4 regions of the Lentzea sp. NPDC058436 genome follow, and region 4 is predicted to be linked to each of the others. Evidence: riboswitches for the same ligand, from Rfam matches in the RefSeq annotation. Region 4 holds a riboswitch; each other region holds the start of a gene.
The links. A riboswitch is a leader RNA that binds a small molecule or an ion and turns the genes downstream of it on or off. The one in region 4 is predicted to bind cobalamin.

Region 1: it holds a riboswitch for cobalamin, as region 4 does, so the genes downstream of both, ACFWN2_RS03360 (prenyltransferase/squalene oxidase repeat-containing protein) here and ACFWN2_RS34220 (putative cobaltochelatase) in region 4, are expected to answer to the same signal.
Region 2: it holds a riboswitch for cobalamin, as region 4 does, so the genes downstream of both, cobN (cobaltochelatase subunit CobN) here and ACFWN2_RS34220 (putative cobaltochelatase) in region 4, are expected to answer to the same signal.
Region 3: it holds a riboswitch for cobalamin, as region 4 does, so the genes downstream of both, ACFWN2_RS14685 (CbtB-domain containing protein) here and ACFWN2_RS34220 (putative cobaltochelatase) in region 4, are expected to answer to the same signal.

Annotation. Positions count from the first base shown of each region.
Region 1 covers NZ_JBHXLF010000001.1:808,728-812,931, forward strand. The annotation lists gene ACFWN2_RS03355 (ABC transporter ATP-binding protein) at 1-1,307, shown strand, start outside; gene ACFWN2_RS03360 (prenyltransferase/squalene oxidase repeat-containing protein) at 1,422-2,426, opposite strand; cobalamin riboswitch at 2,458-2,593, opposite strand; cobalamin riboswitch at 2,724-2,793, shown strand; gene ACFWN2_RS03365 (hypothetical protein) at 2,891-4,204, shown strand, end outside.
Region 2 covers NZ_JBHXLF010000003.1:770,110-774,313, reverse strand. The annotation lists gene ACFWN2_RS17315 (precorrin-2 C(20)-methyltransferase) at 1-270, opposite strand, end outside; gene ACFWN2_RS17310 (precorrin-8X methylmutase) at 267-887, opposite strand; gene ACFWN2_RS17305 (hypothetical protein) at 884-1,879, opposite strand; cobalamin riboswitch at 1,888-2,021, shown strand; gene cobN (cobaltochelatase subunit CobN) at 2,057-4,204, shown strand, end outside.
Region 3 covers NZ_JBHXLF010000003.1:204,694-208,897, forward strand. The annotation lists gene ACFWN2_RS14670 (phosphoribosyl-ATP diphosphatase) at 1-21, opposite strand, end outside; partial or broken gene ACFWN2_RS14675 (RNA-guided endonuclease InsQ/TnpB family protein) at 145-1,353, opposite strand; gene ACFWN2_RS14680 ((2Fe-2S)-binding protein) at 1,438-2,088, shown strand; cobalamin riboswitch at 2,159-2,291, shown strand; gene ACFWN2_RS14685 (CbtB-domain containing protein) at 2,345-2,533, shown strand; gene ACFWN2_RS14690 (CbtA family protein) at 2,556-3,308, shown strand; gene ACFWN2_RS14695 (HAD family hydrolase) at 3,305-3,961, opposite strand; partial or broken gene ACFWN2_RS14700 (methionine synthase) at 3,954-4,204, opposite strand, start outside.
Region 4 covers NZ_JBHXLF010000014.1:134,582-138,785, forward strand. The annotation lists gene cobO (cob(I)yrinic acid a,c-diamide adenosyltransferase) at 1-224, opposite strand, end outside; gene ACFWN2_RS34220 (putative cobaltochelatase) at 365-2,269, opposite strand; cobalamin riboswitch at 2,308-2,444, opposite strand; gene ACFWN2_RS34225 (threonine aldolase family protein) at 2,475-3,437, opposite strand; gene ACFWN2_RS34230 (helix-turn-helix domain-containing protein) at 3,445-3,951, opposite strand; gene ACFWN2_RS34235 (zinc-binding alcohol dehydrogenase family protein) at 4,034-4,204, shown strand, end outside.

The sequences.
Region 1 (4,204 bases), on a different contig from region 4:
TCGCGCAGTGGGTCGGGGCGGTCCTGACCGTCGGGCTGACGATGGTGGGCCTGTTCGCACTGGACCCCTGGCTCGCCGCCGCCGGTCTGGTCGCGATCCCGGTCTACGGGTTCGCGTTGCGCTGGTACCTGCCGCGCGCGGCGGTCCGCTACGCCGAGGAACGCGCGGCGTTCGGCGATCGCGCGGAAACGCTCGTGTCCGCGCTCGAAGGACTTCCCACGCTGCGTGCCTACGGCGCGGAGGAGCGCCACGTCGGTCTGATCGGCGAGTCGTCAGGGCGGGCGCGGGACGTCTCGCGCTCGATCCTGTGGTTCGCCACCGCCTGGGGCAAGTGGATCAACATCGCCGAGCTGTGCGGTCTCGTCGCCATCGTGATCACCGGCTTCGTCCTCGTGCGCACGGGATCGGCGTCGGTGGGGGCGGTGACGGCGGCCGCGCTGTACTTCCACCGGCTGTTCAACCCGTTGGGGCTGCTGGTGTTCAGCTTCGACCAGGTCCAGTCCGCGATGGCGAGCCTGCAACGCATCGTCGGCGTGATCGGTACCGCCGAGCCCGTCGCGGCGGTCCCGGCACCGGCCCGCACCGGGGACCTGCGCGCCGAGTCGGTGACGCACCGCTACCCCGGCACGGCCGAACCGGTCCTGCACGACGTGTCCCTGCGGCTGCGGCAGGGCGAGACTGTCGCGCTCGTGGGCGCCAGCGGTGCCGGGAAGTCCACGCTGGCCGTCCTGCTGGCCGGACTCGCCTCACCGACCGAGGGCCGCGTGAGCTGGGCCGGGACGATCCCGGACCGGGCGGCACCGCTGGTGCTCGTGCCCCAGGAGACGCACGTGTTCGCGGGCCCGCTGGCCGAGGACCTGCGCCTGGCCGCCCCGGACGCCACCGACGCCGACGCCGAACGCGCGCTGCGGGCCGTCGGCGCGGACTGGGTCGACGAGCTACCTGACGGCGTCCGGACCGTGGTCGGTGAGCTGGGCCGCGAACTGGACCCCGCGCAGACCGCACAGGTCGCGCTGGCACGCGCGCTGCTCGCCGACCCGGCCGTCGTGCTGTTGGACGAGGCCACGGCCGAGGCCGACAGCCGCGACGCGACCCGCCTGGAGGACGGGGCGGCCGCTGTCCTGAATGGACGGACCGGACTCGTGGTGGCGCACCGGTTGCGGCAGGCCGCTACGGCTGATCGCGTCCTGGTGCTGGAGCACGGCCGGATCGTCGAGTCGGGCACCCACGACGAGTTGATCGCCACCGAGGGGCACTACGCCCGGCTGTGGGCCGCCTGGCAGTCGGCACGACCGGAGGTGCGCTGACCGGCTGAGCGGTCGTGGGTGGTTTCCGTGGCACGCCAACGGAAACCACCCGCGGTCTCAACTCACGGGATGGTTTCCGTTGGTACAGCATCGGAAACCACCCGCGACCTCACCTCACGGGCAGGTCAGCACCGGCGCCTGAGACGTGCCACCACCGGACAGCGCGGACAGCTTGACCCCGGTCAGCCCGAGGACCGCCTGGGCCGTCGCGCGCGGCGCGGTCGACTGGTCGAAACCGGTCGCGTCGTAAGCGATGGCACCACGATCCGCGACCGCACCGGCACACCCGACCTGCAGCGAGCGCAGGAACTGCCGGGCCTTCACCGCGGCGGCCGGGCGGTGACCGGCGAGCGCCTCGGCGGCCAGGCCGGTGCTGTTGGCGTTGGAGGCGTTGGTGCCCACGGAGAAACCGCCGTCGGTGTTCTGCTTCGACACCAGCCAGGTCGTGCCCTCGGCGGCGTTGACGTTGTCACCGACGGCGCGCAGCGCCTGCACGACCACGGCGGTCGAGTCGACGTCGCTCGCGCACGGCGTCTGGCCGAAGTTCAGCGGGAACCCGCCGTCGGGGCACTGGGTGCCCGCCAGGAACGCCTTCGCGGACGCCGGGGCGCCGCTGGAGGTGCGGTCCAGCGCCAGCAGGGCGAGGGACTGGCTGAAGGCGTTGGAGTAGTCACCGAAGTCGGAGCGGTCGGAGAACCTCCCGGACGGCGTGAGCAGCGAGAGCAGGCCCGCCTTGAGGTCGACACCGCCGAACGACGCCGGGTTCTTGCCGCGGACCTGTGCGGCGAGCATCAGCTTGGCGTGCGCGCCCGCGTACGCCTCGGTGCCGCTGCCGACGTAACCCGTGGTGATCTCCGGCTTCGCCAGCCAGGTGATCGCCTTGTTCGCGTTCGCGTCCGACGCCTTCGCGGCGGCGAACGCGAAGATCGCGTCGATCGTCAGGCCCTGGTCCGGGTACTTCGTGCCGCCGAAGTCGGCCTCGAACCGTTCGCCGTCGGCCATCTGGCGGGCGAGCCAGCCCGCGGCGGCGTCGGCCTTGTTCTGGGTGGCGGCCGCCGCCGGAGCGGTGACCAGGCCGATGCCGCACAGCAGGGCGGCAGCGAGCACCAAACGTCTCATGAGAAACCTTTCCCGCACTTCCTCGACAGGATCTGGCTGCACCGCGTGGGGCGGGTGACCGGGCTCGCCTCGAAGGCACACCGTTGCGGGACAGCGCCGGACTTTCACCGGACTTCCCCCGCTCCACGCTGAATGGAGTTGGACGGAGCACAGGCTCTCATCCCGGGCCCTTTGTTGGCACCGTTATCCGCGGACGGCGATGTGACCCTGCTAACCGACCTGGTCAGCGGTGCCGCGCCCAAGTGATCGGGTGTTAACCTCGGCCGCCATCACAACTGAACACCGCCACCTGTGACGGGGAAGCCGGTCGAACTCCGGCGCTGTCGCGCAACCGTGGGCCACTGGACAAGTGGCGAGTCGGGATACCGCACGGGTGGATGAACGGTCCAACCCGCTGTCGCGAGAGCAGGGGTGACATCGGCGTCCTGCGCCTGTCCTCCCACGCGTGAGCAAAGGAGGAGAGCATGCGCCGCCGCAGGACAATGGCCGGTTTGGCGTTCGCGGTCAGCATCGGCCTCGTCGCCGCCATGATCGCCGGCACCGCCTCTGCCGCGAGCGACCGCGAAGCCGCCCATCAGAACTCGCTATGGCTCGCCAAGCAACTGCGCGCGGACGGCACCTTCGAGAACCCCAACGGCGGCACGCTCCCGGACCACGGGCTCATGCTCGACGTGCTCTTCGCCGCGTACGCCTCCGGCGATGGCGCTGTGGCCGAGCCGATCGTCGACTACCTCGACGACCAGGGCCACGCCACGGACTACTTCACGTGGGACGGGCTCATTCCCGACAGCGGGTTCGAGGCCGTCATCACCGGCGGCGCGGCGGCGAAGACGTTGGTGGCGGCCCAGATCTCCGGCCGTGACCCCCGGAACTTCGACGGCCACGACATGATCGCCGAGACCAAGGCCGCGATCAGGCGCTCCGGCCCGGACATCGGCCGCGTCAGCGACTACTCGAAGAACCCGGAGTACGCGGACTTCGTCACCAACAACGCGAACGTGTTCGGACAGGCGATCGGCGTGATCGGTCTGGCCGCCGCGGGGGAGAACGACCAGCTCGCCATCGACAAGCTGGTGACGCAGCAGTGTTCCGAGGGTTACTTCAGGATCTTCTTCGCCCTCGTGAAGACCGACGAGACCGGCGACCACGTCACACCGGACGGGTACAAGATCTCCTCGTGCGACGAGGGCAAGGCGACCGGAGTGTCCCCTTCGGACGGTGACACGACCGGTCTCGGGCTGTCGGCCATGCTGGCCGCGAAACGGGCCGGCGCGCAGGGCCTCGACGCCCCGATCGCCCGAGCGGTCTCCTGGCTCGCGGGCAACCAGAGCGCGAGCGGCGGCTGGGGTGGCGGGGTCGGCACCGAGGCGCCGAACACCAACAGCACCGGGCTCGTCGTGCAGGCGCTCGCGGACGCCGGTGGTTCCGAGGCGCTGGTCGACCGCGGCGTGGCGTTCCTGAAGTCCGCGCAGGCGACCGCCGCGGCGGACTCGGGCAACTCGCTCAGCAACGACATCGGTGCCATCGCCTACAACCCGGAGTCCTACGTCGCGGCGCGCGGCACCGGCATCGCCGGGGTCGACACCTGGATCCGAGCGGGTGCCCAGGCTTCCCTGGGGTTGTCGCAGGTGGGGTTCTACGCGCTGGCCACGGGCGGCGGTCCTGAGCCGACCAGCAGCTCAACGACGACCACGACCACCTCCAAGACGACCACCACCACGACGCCGGCCACCAGGACCGAGACGACGACCGCCGCGCCGAACACGACCGTCCCGGCA
Region 2 (4,204 bases), on a different contig from region 4:
CGCGGCGAGCTTGCCGGCTGCCTCCTCGTAGAAGGTGTCGATCTCGCCCTGGTAGTCGTCGGTGTCCTCGGTGGTGACCGGGTAGACGAGCTGTTCCATGATCTGGCCGTCGCGGAAGTACGGCGCCGCGATGGTCTTCGCCACCGACCTGCCGTGCCGCGCGCTGTGGAACGCGACCACGTCGGCCTCGGTGATGAGTCGCGCGGCCTTGACCGTCACGAGTTCCGGGTCGCCGGGACCCAGGCCGACGCCGTAGAGCTTGCCCGTCATTCTTCCTCGCTCGCGATCGCGTTGATGGCCGCCGCCGTCATGGCACTGCCGCCGCGCCGGCCGCGCACCACGAGGTGCTCCAGATCCGTTGCGGCCAAAGCTTCCTTGGACTCCGCGGCCCCGATGAACCCGACGGGGATGCCGAGGATCGCGGCGGGACGCGGGGCCCCTTGGGCGATCAGGTCGAGGAGGTGGAACAACGCGGTGGGGGCGTTGCCGATCGCGATCACCGCGCCGTCGAACCGGTCCGCGAGCAGCTCCAGCGCCGCGGCGCTGCGCGTGTTGCCGATGCTCTTGGCCAGGTCCGGTGTGCGCGGATCTTGGAGGAGGCAAAGGACTTCGTTGTCCGCGGGCAGCCGCCGGCGGGTCACGCCGGACGCGACCATGTTGGCGTCGCACAGGATCGGCGCGCCGTCGCGTAGTGCCGCGCGGGCGTTCTGGACGACGTTCGGCGAGAACGCGACGTCCTGGGGGAGGTCGGTCATGCCGCACGCGTGGATCATGCGGACGACGACCTTCGCGACGTCGTCGGGGAACCGGGTGAGGTCCGACTCCGCGCGGATGGTGGCGAAGGACTGGCGGTAGATCTCCGCCCCGTCCCTGATGTACTGCGTCAACGGATCTCCTCGTAGCCGTCGCCGGTCGCGACGAACTCGATCACTTCGCCTGCGGGACGACCGCAGCGGCGGGCACAACCGGACCAGTGGACGGGCCGCCTGTGCGGGGTCCCGAGCCAGGCACGGGCGTCGGCGCGGACGTCGGACAGCGACTTCGCGCAGCCGGGGCGGCCGGTGCAGGCGCTGACGCCGTGCCAGGGGGAGGCCGGGTCGGTGATGAGGCCGGACGTGTCGGTGCCGGCGGGGACGACCAGGCCGCGCCACGGGGTCAGGCGCAGGCCGACGCCGGGGAGCTGACGCGCGTCGAGGCGACCGAGTGGGACCCCTGGGGTCAACGGTGAAGGTGCGACAGGTGTCACAGCCGGGGTGACGCGCGGGGCGTCGGTGGCGCCGAAGTGAGCGGTGATCTTTCGCACACCGTCGTCCACTTCGGACAGGCGCCAGGCCGGGCCGCGCAGCCGCTGGAAGAGGCGGGCGGCGGTGAGGACGGCGTCGACGGGGTCGGTCACGCGGACGCCGGTGTCGGCGCCGGCGAGGAGGAGGGAGAACGTGCCGTCCGGTGCGCTGACCAGGCCGAAGTCGCCGCCCAGCCCGCTCACCGAGGCGCCGATCGTGAGCAGGAAACGCCCTGGCAGCTCCGCCAGCGCCGGGTCCGCGCACAGTGCCGCGTCGATCTCGTCGACCAGCGCCTGGTTGTCCTCCAGCGGCGCCGCGATGATGTTGCGCATCCGCTCGTGCGTGGCCGACGGCAGCAGGCCCGCCGCGGCCAGTCGCGCGCCCAGCTCCACGCCGTCCGCCAGGCCCCTGATCTGGAGGTTCGCCCGCGAGGTCAGCTCCACCGAGCCGTTCCCGAGCTCCAACGCCGCCAGCCGCACGACGTCCCACTGAGCAGCGGGAAGAGTCCCACCCGGCACCCGGATGCGCGCCAGCCCGCCGTCGGCCGCCTGGTGCAGCTCGACGGCGCCGGGGCAGGCATCCGGGTGACTACGCATAGGTCGGACTGTAACCCGCCGGTTAGGGTGAGCCCGAACGACGAAGCGCAGGAGGAAGCCGGTGTGAATCCGGCGCGGTCCCGCCACTGTGACCAGCGAACCGCTGGGAGTCAGGAACTCTGCTTCGCCAGTCACCCGCAACCTGGGGCGAGGACCCCACGAGGGATGGAGCCCTGCGTGATCCTGCTGCTGTCGACCTCCGACACCGACCTGCTGTCGGCGCGTGCGAGCGGTGCCGAGTACCGGCTCGGCAACCCGGCGCGCACCACCGTCGAGGACCTTCCCGGGCTCGTCGACGGTGTCGACCTCGTCGTCGTGCGCATCCTCGGCGGCCGCCGGATGTGGGAGGAGGGGCTCGACTGGCTGCTCGCCTGCGGCCTGCCCGTGGTGGTGCTCGGCGGCGAGATGCAGCCCGACGCGGCGCTCATGGAGCTGTCGACGGTGGCAGGCGGCGTGTGCGCGGAGGCGCACCTCTACCTCGCGCACGGCGGCCCGGCGAACCTCACCGAGCTGCACAAGTTCCTCTCCGACACCGTGCTGCTGACCGGTCACGGCTTCGAGGCGCCCGCGGCCACCCCGAGCTGGGGCGTGCTGGAGCGCGAGACCACGCCGGAGAACGGTCCGACGGTCGCGGTCCTCTACTACCGCGCGCACCACGTCGCCGGGAACACGGCGTTCGTCCACGCGCTGTGCGACGCGATCGAGGCCAAGGGCGGTAAGGCACTGCCGGTCTTCTGCTCCTCGTTGCGCACCGCCGAGCCCGAGCTGCTCGACACGTTGCGCCAGGCCGACGCGCTCGTCGTGACCGTGCTCGCGGCGGGGGGCACGAACCCCGCCAAGGCGTCCGCCGGTGGTGACAACGACGCGTGGGACGTCGGTGCGCTCGCGGCTCTCGACGTGCCGATCCTGCAGGGGTTGTGCCTCACGTCGAGCCGCGAGACGTGGGACGAGAACGACGACGGACTGTCTCCTTTGGACACCGCGACCCAGGTCGCGATCCCCGAGTTCGACGGCCGGATCATCACGGTCCCGTTCTCCTTCAAGGAGATCGACGAGGACGGCCTCACGATCTACGTCGCCGACCCGGAACGGGCGCTGCGCGTCGCGGGCATCGCCGTGCGGCACGGCCGGTTGCGCCACATCCCGGTCGCCGAGCGCAAGGTCGTCGTGATGCTGTCGGCGTACCCGACCAAGCACTCGCGCATCGGCAACGCGGTCGGGCTCGACACGCCCGCGTCGACCGTCCGGCTGCTGAAGGCCATGCGGGAGCACGGGTACGACATCGGTGACGAACTGCCGGGCGTCGACGAGCTCGACGGCGACAAGCTGATCCACGCGTTGATCGCCGCCGGTGGCCAGGACGCCGACTGGCTCACGCAGGAGCAGTTCGAGAGCAACCCGATCCGCATCGCCGCGGCCGACTACCGCGAGTTCCACGAGACGCTGCCCGAGGACTTCCGCGAGTCGATGCGGGAGCACTGGGGTGAGGCGCCCGGCTCGTTGTTCGTGGACTTCTCGAAGTCGAAGGACGGCGAGATCGTGCTGGCCGCGCTGCGGTCCGGCAACGTCGCGGTGATCGTGCAGCCGCCGCGCGGGTTCGGCGAGAACCCCATCGCGATCTACCACGACCCGGACCTGCCGCCGTCGCACCACTACCTCGCGGCGTACCGGTGGATCGAGTCGAACTTCGGCGCGGACGCGGTCGTGCACGTCGGCAAGCACGGCAACCTGGAGTGGTTGCCCGGCAAGACGGTCGGCATGTCGGCGTCCTGCGGCACGGACGCGGCGCTCGGCGACCTGCCGCTGATCTACCCGTTCCTCGTCAACGACCCCGGTGAGGGCACGCAGGCCAAGCGGCGTGCGCACGCCACGCTGGTCGACCACCTCGTGCCGCCGATGGCCCGCGCCGACAGCTACGGCGACATCGCGCGCCTGGAGCAGCTGCTCGACGAGTACGGGAACATCTCCGCGATGGACCCGGCCAAGGTGCCGGCCATCCGCGCGCAGATCTGGACGCTGATCAAGGCCGCGAAGCTCGACCACGACCTGGGCCTGGACGACCGGCCGCACGACGCGGAGTTCGACGAGTTCATCCTGCACGTCGACGGCTGGCTGTGCGAGGTCAAGGACGTCCAGATCCGCGACGGCCTGCACGTCCTCGGCGAGGCGCCGACCGGGTCGGTGCGGGTCAACCTCGTGCTCGCGATGCTGCAGGCGCGGCAGATGTGGGGCGGTCAGGTCGCCGCGCTGCCCGGTCTGCGCGAGGCGCTCGGGCTGGTCGGCACCGCCCGTGAAGACGTCGACGCGATCGAGGAAGAGGCCCGC
Region 3 (4,204 bases), on a different contig from region 4:
CAGGGAATCGAAGGTCTTCACGGCTTCACATCCTCCCATCCCGCCGCCCCCCGTCCACACCGCGGTCACATCTGTCCCAGGCCGTGGACTTGACTTACTCCCCGCTCACAGGCGAGGAGCCCCACCCGACTCATGCCGGATGCCTCACGGGTGTGCCTCACAACACAGGGTTTCCTGCTTCACCGCTGACCGCGGAGGGGCGGACCCCTTCCGTCTCACATCAACTCCACAGGCATCGTCCGAGTTTCCTCGGGCTACGGCTCGACCAGCCGCAAGTATGTTCTTCGCCGCGTTGAAGTCCCGGTCGTGCCGGGTGCGACACTTCGGACACGTCCAGTGCCGAATGGACAGTCCCAGTTCACTCAGCAGATGTCCGCAAGCCGAACAGGTCTTGGTGCTGGGATACCAGCGATCAACGACCAGCAGCGTCCGTCCTGCACGACGCGCCTTGTACTCCAGCATCGTCCGGAACTCACCCCAGGCCACGTCGCTGATAGCGCGGGCCAATCGCCGGTTTCGGACCATGTTGGCAACCGCGAGATCCTCGATCGCGATGACGACGGAATCCCGGACGATACGAGTGCTGGTGCGATGCAGGAAGTCTCAGCGAGCGTTGGTGACCTTGCGATGTGCGGCGGCAACTCTCGTCTTGGCCTTGCGGCGATTGTTGGATCCGCGTTGGGCGCGGGCCAACCGCCGCTGATACCGGGCCAGGTTGCGCGCTTTGCGCTGCAGATGTCCGGGATTGGCGATCCGTTGGCCATCACTGGTGACGAGGAAGTGCTTCACGCCGAGGTCGAGGCCGACGGCGTGATCGGTGGTGGGGAATGGCTCTGGTTCAACGGTGTCCACCGTGAACGTGATGTACCAGCGTTGGTCTGGATCACGTGCGACAACGACCATGCTGGGGTCGAGTTCGACCAGATTCACCTGGTCGAACGACCATGCGAACCGAATCGCCCCTGTCGTCTTCGCCAGGTGGAGCTGACCGCCACGCATGCGGAACGCCGAACGGGTGAAGTGCGCCGACTGCCGGCCCGCCCGCGACTTGAAGCGCGGGAACCTCGCACGTCCGGCGAAGAAGTTCTGGTATGCGATGTGCTGATGGCGCAACGTCTGCTGCAAAGGTACGCAGGACACTTCTGACAAGAAGGCCAGCTCTTCGGTGCGCTTCCAGGCTGTCAGTGCGGCGTCGGTCTCGCGGTACGAGGTGGTCTTGCCCTCCGTGCGATATCGGCTGGATCGCTCGGCCAGCGTCTTGTTCCACACCAGGCGCACGCATCCGAACGTGCGATTCAGCATCGCGATCTGTTCGGGGTCCGGGTAGGCCCGGCAGCGGTACGCCGTCCTCACCAGGCCAAGCTAGCCGACCGCACTCCACCAGGATCGGGGCCTCCTGGCCGTCCGATGAGATTCCACCCAGTAGCGTGAATTCCCGTGTCCGAATTCGCGGAGGTCCTCGAAGCGCTGCGCCGGGTGCGCGGAATCAACCCGTTCTTCGCGCTCGACGTGGGTCGCCCGGACGAGTCCTGGCTGCCGGGAACCGCACTTCTCGACGGCCCGGCGCTCAAAACCACGATCGACGCCATCGCGAACCGGTACAAAGCCGACGAACCACGCGTCGCGGCGAGCCTGTTCTTCCTGAGTTACACCGCACGGCTGCTCAGCCCCCTCACGGCCGCGAACATCCCGATCGACGTGCGCCCCGAGAACCTCTGGTGGCGGCACGACCCCGCGAACGGCCTGAGCGTGCGCATCGACCAGCCACGACTGGGCCCGCCGGCCGCCGAGGCACTGGCCCCGGTGGTGGAGGCGATCCAGGCGGTCGCACCGGTGGCGCGCGGACTGTTGTGGGGCAACGCGATGTCGAACATCGCCGGCGCGCTGAAAATGGTTGTGCGCGCACGCATGCTCACAGAGGAGGAAGCGGAAGAACGCGGCGAACGGCTCATGAGCGCACCGCCGTTCGAACAGGCGGGAGAATTCCTGAGCTTCCCCGGCGAGCTCGGGTTCCGGCGCAGGAGCTGTTGTCTTTACTACCGCGTCGCCGCAGGTGGGAAGTGTGGTGACTGTCCACTCGTGAAGTGAGGAACGCAACAACTCTTATGGCCGGTTGTGCTTAACGGGCGGCTCAACTTACGGTGCACGCGCCGCAGTGACGGGAAGCCGGTGTGAATCCGGCGCGGTCCTCGCCACTGTGACCGGGAAGCGATCCCCGCCGAGCACGTCACTGGTCCCCGCCGGGACTGGGAAGACGCGGGGGCAGCGTTGATCCGGGAGTCAGGAGACCGGCTGCGGCGCCGCAAGGAGAGTTGACCTTCCACGAGGTATGGAGGAGCCCGTCATGACGAGCCCCGCAGCAAGCCTGTCCGCCGTCCGCGTGCCCAAATGGGCCTTCGCCGTCTCACTGCTCGGCCTGATCGTCACGTACCTGGTCCTGCAGGAGAACGGCCTCGCGCTCGGCGCGGGATCCGAGTTGCTGCACGAGTTCTTCCACGACGGCCGCCACGCTCTCGGCGTCCCCTGCCACTGATCCGACTCCACCGATCACGCAGATGACCACTTACAAGTCCATCGCACTGCGCGGGATCGCGGCCGGCGGCATCGCCGGTGTCGCGTCCGCCCTGGTGCAGCTCCTGGTGACCGAGATCCCGATCCGCGCCGCGCTCGCGGTCGAGGAGGCACGGGCACCCGCCGGCGAAGAGGCCGGCCACTCCCACGGCGGCGAGGAAGAGCTCGTCAGCCGCGGCGCGCAGGTCGTGGGCGGCATGCTCGGCGTGGTGATCGTCGGCATCGCCGTGGGCCTGGTGTTCGCCACGGCTTACGCGCTGTCGAAGCGCTGGTTCGCCGGCAGCACGCCGTTCACGCGCAGCTTCACGTTCGGTGCCGCGGTGTTCGGTGCCGTGGCGTTGCTGCCGTGGCTCAAGTACCCGGCCAACCCGCCGGCCGTGGGCGACCCGGTGACGGTGAACTACCGGACCGCGCTCTACCTCGGCGTGGTCGTGGCGGGCCTGCTGATCGTGTGGGGAGCGAGCTGGCTCGCCGCGCAGCTGAGCACGCAGCCGCAGCCGGTGCGGGCAACGGCCGTGCTGCTCGCGGTGGCCGCGGCCGTCGCGCTGGTGCTGCTGGCGTTCCCCGCGCCGCCGGACACGATCCCCGCGGACATGCCGGTGAACGTGCTGTGGCAGTTCCGCCTCAGCTCGCTCGCCCAGCTGGCGACGCTCTACGTCGGCATCGGCGTGGTGTTCGGCCTGCTGGTGGACCCGGCCACGCGCAAGGCCAAGGCACGCGTCACCGAAGCGGTCTAGAGCGCTTTCAGCACCTCGAGGTCGACGCCGACGAGGGAGTCGCGGAAGATCCGCCGCTCCCCCGTCGGCACCTCGACGTCACACGGCACGACCAGCACGGTGCACCCGGCGGCCACCGCGGCGGAGACACCGGTCGGCGAGTCCTCGATCGCGACGCAGAGCGCGGGATCGACGCCCAGCAGCCGCGCCGCCTTCAGGTACGGCTCGGGCAGCGGCTTGTTCAGCCCGTCCACCTCGTCGCCGCACACGGTGACGTCGAACAGGTCCCGGCCGATCGTGTCCAGCGCGACCTCGGTCAGCCCCCGCTCGGTGGACGTCACCAACGCCATCGGCACGCCCGAAGCGCGCACCGCCTTCAACGCGTCCTGGGCGCCGGGACGCCACGGCAGACCGGCGCGGAAGACCTCCTCGGTGCGGCGCAGGATCCACGCGGCGCCGTCGGCCATGTCGGACTCGGTCGGCTCGATGCCGACGTCGCCGAACAGCAGGCGCATCGTCGTGGGCACGTTGCTGCCGACCATGCGCTCACGGGTCTCCAGGGACAGCACGCCGCCGAGCTTCTCCGCGTACTCGTAGAGCGGGATGTCCCAGAGCTTCTCGGAGTCCAGCAGCGTCCCGTCCATGTCCCACAGGACTGCTCGCAGGTCAGACATCGAAGTACTTCGCCTCCGGGTGGTGCGCCACGAAGGCGTCGGTGGACTGTTCCGGGTGGAGCTGGAGTACCTCGGACAGCGCCACCCCGGTGCGGGACGGGTCGAGGGGCACACGAGGTCTTCGCGGACGCGCCTGTGCTCGGCCAGCGCCTCGGTGAGCCGGCCCCCAGTCCGTGGACTTCCAGGTGCTCACGATACGCGTTCTGGCCGAACAACTCGTCCGCGTGGCCTGCGATCGGCCTG
Region 4 (4,204 bases):
AGCGCCTTGAACGCGGACTCCTCGCCGACCTTCCACTTGGCGGACTTCACGAACTGGAACACGCCGATGTCCCAGCCCTGGTTCCAGCCGCGCAGCGCCATGCCGAACGCCGACGTCGACTTCCCCTTCATCTCACCGGTGTGCAGCATCAGCAACGGCCGGTTGCGGCGCTGGCGGGTGGTCAGGCCGTCCTTCGGCACCTCGGTGGGTTGTCCTTGAGGCACTGGGGATTCTCCTTGCTCGTTGGTCGCTGCTCCGCAGACTCCGGTGAGTTCGCCGGGAAGCTGGTCGTCCGGCCGCCGCTTCGCCGTGATTGGGCTTCGCCGAATCCCGACGAAGGGGCACCCGGACGACCAGCGCGAACTCACGCAGCCCGGACGACGCCGGCGAGGTGGTCGGCGGACAGCTGGTCGAGCCGGACGCACGTGCCCTGCAACGCCTCGGCGATCTTCTGCGCGAGACCGAGGCGGACGTGGCCCTGTTCGCAGTCCACGACCACGACGGCGGTCTTCTCGAGCAGTCCGGCGGCCTTCAGAGCGTCCTTGGTCGGGTCGCCGCCGAGTCCGGACGACGTGGCGCGGCCGTCCGTCAGCAGCACCACCAACGGCCGCTTGCGCGGGTCGCGGAGGCGTTCGATCTCCAGGACCCTGTGCGCCTTCAGCAGACCGTCCGCGAGCGGGGTCCGGCCGCCGGTGCGCATCTTCTTGAGGCGGGTGGCCGCCGCGTCGACGGAGGTGGTGGGCGGGAGCGCCACCTCGGCCTGGTTACCGCGGAACGTCACCACGCCGACCTTGTCCCGGCGCTGGTAGGCGTCGCGCAGCAACGAGATCACCGCACCGCTGACGGCCGACATCCGCTTCTGCGCCGCCATCGACCCGGAGGCGTCGACGACGAACAGGACGAGGTTCGACTCCTTGCCCTCCCGCACGGCCTTGCGCAGGTCGGCGGCGGTGAGCAGCAGGCCGGGACCGCTGCGGCCGCGCGTCGCCTGGTGCGGTGCGGCGTTCGTCAGCGTGTCGACGAGGTGCAGACCACTGCCGTCCACTTTGGACGAACGGACGATCCTGCCGGTGCGCGCGCGGGCCCTGGAACGCTTGCCGGGCGCGCCTTCGCCGACTCCGGGGACCTCCAGCAGCCGCGCCTTGAACGCGGGCGACGGCTCCGGTGCCGGACGGTCCTGAGGCGCGTTCCCGTTGCCCTTCGGGCCTTCCTGCGGTTCGGGCAGCTCACCACCACCGGGGCCGTCGTCGTCCGGACCCTCGTCGGGTTCGGCGGCGTGCTCGGCCGCCTGCTTCATCGCGTCCTCGAGCTGCTGCTCCTCGATGCCCGGCTCGTCGAACGGGTCGCGCCGGCGCCGGTGCGGCAGTGCCAGCCGGACCGCGACCTCGACGTCGACCTCCTCGACCTCCGACGCACCGCGCCACGCCGCGTGAGCGCTGGCGGCACGGGCGACGACGAGGTCCGCGCGCATGCCGTCGACCTCGAAAGCCGCGCACACAGCGGCGATCCGGCGCAGCTCACCGTCCGGAAGGGACACTCGCGCGAGGTTGTGGCGCGCGTCCGTGATCTGCTGCTTGAGCTGGGCGTCCTCGCCGGCCCACCTCGCCGCGAACGCGACGGGGTCGGCCTCGTAGGCGAGCCGGCGCCGGATCACCTCGGTGCGCACGCTCACATCACGAGCCGCCTTCACCGCCACCGTCAACCCGAACCGGTCGAGCAGCTGCGGCCGCAGCTCACCCTCCTCGGGGTTCATCGTGCCGACCAGCAGGAACTGCGACGGGTGCGAGACCGACACGCCTTCGCGTTCGACGTGCGCACGCCCCATCGCGGCGGCGTCGAGCAGCAGGTCGACCAGGTGGTCGTGCAGCAGGTTGACCTCGTCGACGTAGAGCACGCCCCGGTGCGCCGACGCCAGCAGGCCGGGCTGGAACGCCCGCACGCCCTCGGTCAGCGCCTTCTCGAGGTCGAGCGACCCGACGAGCCGGTCCTCGGTGGCGCCGACGGGCAGTTCGACGAGCCGGGCCGGGCGGCTCTCGGTGCCGTCGTGCGGCGCGTCGGGGCAGTCGGTCGTACCGGGCACGCAGCCGAAACGGCAGTTCTTCGAGACCTCGAGCTCGGGCAGCAGCGCGGCGAGGGCGCGCACGACGGTCGACTTCGCGGTCCCCTTCTCGCCGCGGACGAGAACACCGCCGATGGCGGGGTGCACCGCGTTCAGCAGCAGGGCGAGCCGGAGGTCGTCGTGTCCGACGACAGCCGAAAAGGGGTACATGCTCGGCGAAGTCCTTCCTCGGGTGTCCACGCCCGTGGCCGGTTGGATAAGAGGGGGACGAGTTCCTGACTCCCGGTCTCTCCAGAACCGGTCACAGTCGCGGGACGGCGCCGGATTCGCACCGGCTTCCTCGCACTCCCCTCACAGCCCCGGCATCGTCGCACTTCGCACCGCCGGGTCCAACAGCCAGGTGAGCGACGTCGCCCTAGATCAGGCTCCTGAACTCCGCCCAGGCCTCCCCGACCTCCTCCGCCGTCCACTCCAGCGCGGGCGCCGCGATCGTCACCTCGGTCTTGGCGAGCGTCCCGTCCCGCCAGAACCCGCCGAGGAACTTCCCGCCCAGCTCGGTCAGCCGCTTCGGGTCGCCGGGCAGGTGCAGCGCGAACTGGTGGGTGTGCGGCTCAGGCAGGCCCATGGCGGCGGCCACGACCTTGGCGTGCTCGACCTGGGTGCCCAGGCGGGGCAGCACCGTGTCGAGGCCGTGCATCGCGGACAACGCCGCCGGCCACTGCTGGAACAGCATGCCGCCGTACCGGTGCCGCCACACTCGCGCCTGGTCCACGAAGTCTTGGGTGCCTGCGAGCGCCGCGCCCGACATGCCTTCCAGCGACTTGTAGAACGACACGTAGACCGAGTCGAAGAGGCCCGCGATCTCCGGCAGCGGCTTGCCCAGGCCGTGCGTGCTCTCCCACAGCCGCGCGCCGTCGAGGTGCACGACCGCGTCCCGTTCGCGCGCGGCGTCCACGACCTCGGTCAGCTCGTCCCAGGTCGGCAGGACGAACCCGGCCTCGCGGTCCGGCACCTCCAGCAGCAGCGTGCCGAACGGTTCGGGGCACGAGGCGACGTCCGCGTTGCGCACCTTGATCGGGCGCAGGCCGGACAGCACGGTCAGCGCGTCGTCCTCGTGGTGCAGCGGGTGCGCCTGCGGGTGCATCGCGACGATCGGGTTGTGCGTGCGGTCCGCCCAGCACTTCAGCGCGATCTGCTGCGCCATGGTGCCGGTCGGCACGAACAGCGCGGCCTCGGTGCCCAGCAGCTGCGCGACGCGGGTCTCCAGCGCCTCCACCGGTCCGCCGTCGCCGTAGCGGTCGGGCTCGACGTCCGGCACGGGGCCGAGCTCTTCGAGCAGCGTGCGCTTCCTGACTCCGGACAGCTGACGGTTCAACACCCCCGCATCAAACCTCAGCCGCGAGCGTCTCCGCGAGTGAAATGACGCCCGCCCGGATCTCGTCGGCGGTCATCCCCTGGGCCAGCAGGAACTCGATGTGCTCACCCCGGAGCACGGCCAGGACGGTGTGCGCCTTGAAGGTCGAGCCGACCAGCCGGGCCAGGCGTTCCACGGTGATCCGGAAGTTGCCCTCGCAGCTGCGGACCGTCGTCCGTTCCACGGCGATGACCAGCGGCAACGACGCCAGCACGTGGTCGAACAGCGTGCCGGCGAACTCCCCGGCGGAGCGGCACTCCAACGACGCCGTCTGGATCCACGAGGCGGCGGTGGAGTCGACCACGGCCCTGACCAGACCGGCCTTGTCGCCGAACCGCCGGAACACGGTGCCCTTGCCCACACCCGCCGCCAGTGCCACGTCCTCGACGGACACGGCCTCGATGCCCCGGGAGCTGATCAGCTCGGTCGCGGCGGCCAGGATCGCGGCCCGGTTGCGGGCGGCATCGGCACGTTCCAACGAACTCTCCCTTGACACAAGCGGACTGACGGTCCGTATATTACCAAACGGACCGACGGTCCGCTTACTGAGGGAGGACCAGGTGAAGGCAGTGCGGTTCCACGAGTTCGGAGGGCCCGAGGTGCTCACCGTCGAGGAGGTGCCCGACCCCGTCGGCGACACGCTCGTCGACGTCACCGCGATCGGGCTCAACTACGGCGAGACGGTCATCCGCCGCGGCAAGGGCAGGGAGCTCTTCCCGTGGTACCCGGGA